2 regions of the Nocardia sp. bgisy134 genome follow, and region 2 is predicted to be linked to the other one. Evidence: predicted binding sites of a transcription regulator. Region 2 holds the regulator's gene; the other holds the start of a gene.
The links. Region 2 encodes HspR, which represses chaperone genes until heat shock. Its sites were predicted from a motif close to ANNTGAGTNNNNNNNACTCANNT; they were not measured.
Positions count from the first base shown of each region.

Region 1: a site for HspR is predicted at 1,825-1,847, ahead of lon (endopeptidase La). Genes of this name have one in related genera too.

Region 1 covers NZ_JBYIRW010000020.1:97,921-101,332, reverse strand. Annotated here, with positions in the region: gene AC3ERS_RS29590 (TIGR03084 family metal-binding protein) at 1-191, opposite strand, end outside; gene AC3ERS_RS29585 (DUF445 domain-containing protein) at 302-1,657, opposite strand; gene lon (endopeptidase La) at 1,926-3,412, shown strand, end outside.
Region 2 covers NZ_JBYIRW010000008.1:49,637-53,048, forward strand. Annotated here, with positions in the region: gene AC3ERS_RS15855 (globin domain-containing protein) at 1-1,039, opposite strand, end outside; gene AC3ERS_RS15860 (heat shock protein transcriptional repressor HspR) at 1,621-2,019, opposite strand; gene dnaJ (molecular chaperone DnaJ) at 2,019-3,176, opposite strand; gene grpE (nucleotide exchange factor GrpE) at 3,201-3,412, opposite strand, start outside.

The sequences.
Region 1 (3,412 bases), on a different contig from region 2:
TCCTCGGCGTCCGACGCCGAGACGGTGGCGATCTCGTCGGTCCAGGTCAGGTGTCCGATCTGGTGGGCGATGCTCCAGCCGGGGGCGGGCGTCGGCCGCGCCCAGTCCTGCGGGGCCAGCGGGGCGACCAGTGATTCCAGGTCCGCGCATTCGCCGGCGAAATCGCCGAGCAGCGCTTCGAGGTCAGCCATGAGTTCCCTTGCCGATCGCGGGCACACCGCCGCGTGTGCCAGGTGGGACCCAGCATCGCAGCGCCGCCGAAAAAATGCAAGCATGCGTGCTTGTATTTATCGGCGCCCCGTCACCACCCGAAAAGCACCAGGTGGGCCGCGCCGACGACCAACCCGAGCAGCGCGCCGTGCAGGTACAGCAGCCAGGCGTCCTGCTCCACCGAGGCGTAGAACATCTCCATGAACTCGCCCGGGCTCAGCTGCTGGAGCTTGCGCGCGGCGAACTCGTCGATCTTCTTCGCCTGCTCGCGCGCGAACTCCTCGTCCTCGACCATGCTCGGCGCCAACCCCACCGCGGCCCCGGCCGCGCCGACCGTCAGGTTGTCGAACTGCCGCTTGCCGAACGCGGCGCGCACCATCGAATGCGTCGGCCCGAGCTGACGGTGGATCTCCTCGGAGATCAGGCGCTCGATCAGCTGCCGTGTCTTGTCGCCGTTCGGTCCCTCCAGCAGTTCCGCGGAGAGGTTGGGCAGCGTGAGCACCTGGTAGGCCAGGATGCGCGCGAGGTCGGTGGCGGCTTGCGACTGACGCTTGGCCAGCAGCGCCTGGCGCCACAGGTACTTGTAGCGCGGCTGCGGCTCGCCGGGCTCGAAGACCATCTTCACCGCGATGACGTTCACGATCACGCCGATCGCGGCCGCGCTGAGCAGGACGATCACCCAGGCGGGCACCCAGCCGAGCACCGGAATGCGGTCGTGCACATGCAGATACAGCGCCATCAGCAGGCCGAACGGCGCACCGAGCAGGCCGACGCGGACCATGAACTTCAGCTCGGGGGCCGCGATCGTGGTGGTGAGATCCTTCAGGATGTAAGGGTTCTCGCGCAGGTAGCGGATGACGAAGCTCTTGATGTCGATGAGCTGATCGATGTTGTCGCCGAGCGAGTCGAAGCCTCGGCGGCACAGTTTCGGCAGCTGCCGGTCGACCCGCTGGTAGATGACCTGTCTCATCTGCCGAGGCACCGAGCGCCACAGGTCCGGGTTCTCCCGGTACATCACCTCGTCCACGAGCGGCCGCACCTGCGTGCGTGCCAGCTCGGCGATGTAGTCGGCGATGCCGTCGAGGTCGATTTCGTGAATGAAGTCCCTGGGACTGCCGATCCGCATCAGCGCCTTGTCGACACAGATGCTGGCCATCTTCTCCGCCCGCGCCGGGATGAAGCCCTGGAAGCCGAGCCTGCGCCCGTCCTCGGAGAAGGTCGGCAGCACCTGCACCCGTCGCGGCAGGTACGGGTACAGCACCTGCAGCCCCGGCACCCGGAATCCGCGGAACTGTACCGGCCAGAAGAGCATCAGCACGCCGGTCCAGTTGGTCAGCCAGCCCGCGAGGGCGCTGAAGATCGGGAAAGTGACCAGGTCGACCACGAACTTCGTCTGGCCGGTGAGCTCTTCCCAGTCGATGAACACCCCGGATGCGAGAGTGTTCATCCTGCGTTCCCCTTAGTGCCGTGAGCTGTAGAGGCACCCACATTCTCATTGCGCTCGCGAGGGTGTCAACGCGAGAGCGGGCACTGTCACAGACGGCCACGGCCTTCGATCGTGCCTTCGCCCTGAGCGAACGTCCGGAAAGGGTGGAACAAACCCGGAATGGGTGGGGTTGAGTAGGCATCGCTCAACTTTTGGAAGGGTCGAACACGTGACTACACCTCAGAATCTGCCGGTGCTGTTCCTGACCGATCCGATCGTGCTGCCGGGCATGGTCGTGCCCATCGAACTGGACGAATCGGCGCAGGCCGCGATCGACGCCGCGCGCGCCGGGAAGAAAGAGGCGGTCCTGCTCGCGCCGCGACTGACCGAGGGCTACGCCACTTACGGCGTCGTCGCGACCATCGAACAGGTCGGCCGGATGCGTGGTGGAGCGCCCGCGGCGGTACTGAAGGCGGAGCGCCGAGCCAAGATCGGTCACGGCGTCACCGGACCGGGCGCCGCGCTGTGGGTCGAGGCCGAGCCGGTCGAGACTCCTACCCCGGACGGCCGCACCAAGGAGCTGGCCGCCGAGTACAAGAAGCTGGTCGTCTCGGTGTTGCAGCGCCGCGAGGCGTGGCAGATCATCGACGCGGTCAACCAGCTGACCGACCCGTCGGCGATCGCCGACACCGCGGGCTACGCGCCGTACCTGTCCGCGGACCAGAAGCGCGAACTGCTCGAGACTCCCGACACGGTGCAACGATTGACCCGACTGATCGAGTGGACCAAGGCGCACATCGCCGAGGCCGAGGTCACCGAGAAGATCAGTGACGAGGTCCGCGAGAACGTGGAGAAGACCCAGCGCGAATTCCTGCTTCGCCAGCAGCTCAACGCCATTCGCAAGGAACTCGGCGAGGACGAGCCCGATGGCGCCGACGACTACCGCACCCGCGTGGAGCAGGCCGACCTGCCCGAGTCCGTCCGCGAGGCGGCGCTGCGCGAGGTCGGCAGGCTGGAGCGGGCCAGCGATCAGAGCCCGGAATCCGGGTGGATCCGGACCTGGCTGGACACCGTGCTCGAGCTGCCGTGGAACGAGAAGACCACCGACTCCACCGATGTCGCGGCCGCCCGCGCGGTGCTGGACGCCGACCACCACGGCTTGGACGAGGTCAAGGACCGCATGGTCGAGTACCTGGCGGTCCGGGCCCGGCGCGCTCAGCGCGGGCTGGAGGTCGTCGGCGGACGCGGGTCCGGTGCGGTGCTGGTGCTGGTCGGTCCGCCCGGCGTCGGGAAGACCTCGCTGGGTGAGTCCGTGGCACGGGCGTTGGGGCGCAAGTTCGTTCGGGTCGCCTTGGGCGGCGTACGCGACGAGGCCGAGATCCGCGGGCACCGCCGCACCTACGTCGGCGCGCTGCCCGGCCGCATCGTGCGCGCCATGAAGGAGGCGGGCTCGATGAACCCGGTCGTGCTGCTCGACGAGATCGACAAGGTCGGCTCCGACTTCCGCGGCGACCCGGCGGCGGCCCTGCTCGAGGTGCTGGATCCGGCGCAGAACCACACGTTCCGCGATCACTACCTGGATCTGGATCTCGACCTGTCCGACGTGCTGTTCATCGCGACGGCCAATGTCATGGAGACCATCCCCGGCCCGCTGCTGGACCGCATGGAACTGATCACCGTGGACGGCTACACCGAGGCCGACAAGGTCGCCATCGCCCGCGACTTCCTGGTGCCGAGGCAGCTGGAACGCAACGCGCTGACCGCCGACGAGGTGAC
Region 2 (3,412 bases):
CGACGACCTTGCCGAGCTGGCCGGTCATGCGCGGCTCCAGTCCCGGCCATATTCGCTCGACCTCTCCGGATTCGTAATACCACCACGGGTTTTCGTCGCTCTCGCTGACCGGCGTCACGGTCAGCCAGCGGTTGGCCATCGCCAGCTTGCTCAGCGTCTCCAGATCGTAGAGATCGCACGGGTGATGGCCGCCGATGAACAGGTGCACTTTCGGATTCGTTCGCCGCAACGCCATTTGCATCAGCTGGGCCCGCAGCGGCGCGATACCGGTGCCGCAGCCCACCATGAGCATCTTGCGCTTGGTGTTGCGCGGCACGCCGAGCCCACCGAGGGGCGAGCCGATCAGCCACTGGTCTCCCACCTGCGTCTGGCCGATGATGGCCGGGCTGACCCAGCCGCCGAGCACGCCGCGCACGTGAAATTCGATCTCGCCGTTGGCGTTCGCGGGCACGGCGGGCGAGAGATAGCGCCACATCCGCGGCCGCGAAGGGATCTGCACGCTCATGTATTGACCCGCGGCGTATTGCATCGGCTGGTCGAGTTGTAATCGCACGATCGCCAGATTGCGCAGGACCAGCCGGTTCTCCAGCACCCGGCCGGACCAGACGGCGGGCGTGGCCTCCTTCTCGGCGGCGCCCATCATCGTGTCGCCGATGACGGTCAACCCTTCGTCCCACGCCTTCTCGACCTCGTCGGTCCACATCTCGGTGCCCGCGAAGCGGCGCATCGCGATCTTCAGAGCGGTGGCCACCGCGGCGTAGTGTTCGGCCTGCACACCGTATTTGCGGTGATCGCGGCCGAGCTGGGCGAGGAACGGCAACAACTTGTCGGGCTCCTCGAGCCGGTCCAAGGCGTAGCCGATAGCTTTGACGAGGCGGTCGCGCTGTGAATCCATCGCAGCGGGGAAGAAATCACGGACTTGCGGGTAGTCCGTGAACAGGATCGCGTAGAACGACCTGGCCAGCCTTTCCGGCCCGCCGTCTTCCGCAGCAACCGCCTTGAACGTTGTTCTGATCAAAGCGACAGTCCGCGAATCCATTTGTGTCACAACCCCATTTCGCACTAGAACGCAGAGCGCGCCGGCGAGTGAAAGTGCTGCGGGACACTCGACAGCAGCCGATGCCAAGGAGTGTAGGCGAGGTTTGCCAGCAACGGAACGCAACGAATAAACATCACGCGTGGAATTCCGTGGAAACAAGAAACGGAAGCGCAAAACTCGCGAATAACAGACCGAAAGACCGTACTAGAGCGGTGAATTCAGTCGCACACTCACCGAATTCGCGCGCCTCGGTTTGCAAGCCTCGTCCAGTTGACCCGAGCGGAGCGATCTTGTGGCAACTCCGCGATCGGAGCCGAGAGTTGCTGCGGGGCAATCTTTGCGCATCCCAGGGCGACAGCGAAAGCGGACCGGTCGGTTGCTCATGTGGCGAACCATGATCATCGGAATCCACTGCGTCCCAGCAAACTCGGATACTCGCACAGCAAACTCGAACTCGCCGGTAACAACATTCGCCTCGGCTTTTCCTCGTCTTTTCGGCCGAGGAAAAGCCCCGGAATTGAGAAAGGGCCCCGCCGCGGACCCGAAAACGAGTCGGCGGCGAGGCCCGAATTCCACTCGCCTCAGCGCTGGTTGCGTGGTTTCCACACCACCAACGCCGTACTGCGTTGCGGCGGAGCGAGATCCGGGCGATAACTCGCCCGCAGCCGCTCCACCTCCGCGCGCATCTCGGCGAGCTGCTCCCGCAATTCCTCGACCTGATTGGTGAGTTCGATGATGCGTTTGATGCCCGCCAGGTTCACGCCCTCGTCCTGGGACAGCCGCTGCACCTCGCGCAGCAGCTCGACGTCCCGCGCCGAATAACGTCGCCCGCCGCCCGAAGTGCGTTGCGGCGTCACCAGTCCCAGCCGGTCATACGTGCGCAGTGTCTGCGCGTGCATGCCCGCCAGCTGGGCCGCCACCGAGATCATGAAGAACTCGGCTCGCGACCCACCGGACGCCTTCTTCGGATCAGTGGACATCACGCACCTGCCCATCCCGCACGAGGATCGAATCCGCTGGACCGCTCCGCCTCCTGGTAGCGCTTGAGCGCGTCGGTGGCATCGCTGTCCAATTTCTGCGGCACCGCGACCTTGACGGTGACCAGCAGGTCACCGGCGCCGCCGCCGCGCTTGGGGACGCCGCGGCCACGCACCCGCAGGATCCGCCCGTCGGCGGTACCGGGCGGCACCTTGACGCCGACGCGCCCTTCCAACGTCGGCACGGAGACCGTTGTGCCGAGCACCAATTCAGCGTAACTGACCGGCAGCACCAGGGTCAGGTCGTCGCCGTTACGGCCGAAGACCTTGTCCTGGCTGACGTGCACGGTGACGAACAGGTCGCCCGAAGGCGCACCGCGCAGTCCCGCCTCACCCTGTCCGGCCAACCGGATCCGCTGACCGTCGCCGACGCCAGGCGGAATCCGCACCGTGATGGTCCGGGTGCGGTTCTGGATGCCGCTGCCGTGGCAGTCGACGCACGGGTCGTCGATGATCGAGCCGGAACCCCGGCACTCGTCGCACGGTTCGCTGAATCCGAACGCACCCTGGTTGCGGCTGACCACCCCGGTTCCGTTGCAGTTGGCGCAGACCCGGGGACTGGTCCCCGGCTTGGCGCCGCTGCCGTGACATGTGGTGCACGGCGACGGACTGGTCATCCGCAGCGGAACGGTCACGCCCTGCGCGGCCTCGCGGAAGCCGAGCGTCGTCTCGGTCTCCACATCGGCGCCGCGCCGCGGACGGCTCGTGGTGCGAGCGCCACCCCGGTTGAACAAGCCGCCGAGCAGGTCGCCGAGCCCGCCGTCGCCCGTGGTGGCGCCGCCGAAGATGTCGCCGATGTTGAATTCCTGCGAGAAGCCGCCCGTGCCGCCGGGAGTGAACCCGCCGCGCGGATAACCGCCGCCCGCGAAGAGCTTTCGCGTGTCGTCGTACTCCTTGCGCTTGGCCGGATCCGACAGCACGGCATGCGCCTCGCTGACGGCCTTGAAGCGCTCCTCGGCCTTGGTGTCACCCGGATTGGCGTCCGGGTGCAGGTCGCGGGCGAGCTTGCGGTAGGCCTTCTTGATCTCGTCCTGCGAGGCGCTGGAGGAGATACCCAGCTCCTTGTAGAAGTCCTTTTCGATCCACTCCCGTTGGCTCACCGAGTATCTCCTCCTCCCAAGGTGTTAATTGTCGTCCGCATTGGCATCTACATCCGATGCCTCGGTCTCGGCCAGATCGGCCACGCCATCGGTTACCCCGACGAGCGCGTGCCGCAGCACCCGATCGCCGAACCGATAGCCCTTGCGCATCACGACACCGAGCACCGGATCCGCGCCGGAACCCTCGTGCTGCACGGCCTCGTGCAGGGTCGGGTCGAAGGGCTCGCCCTCCGCGC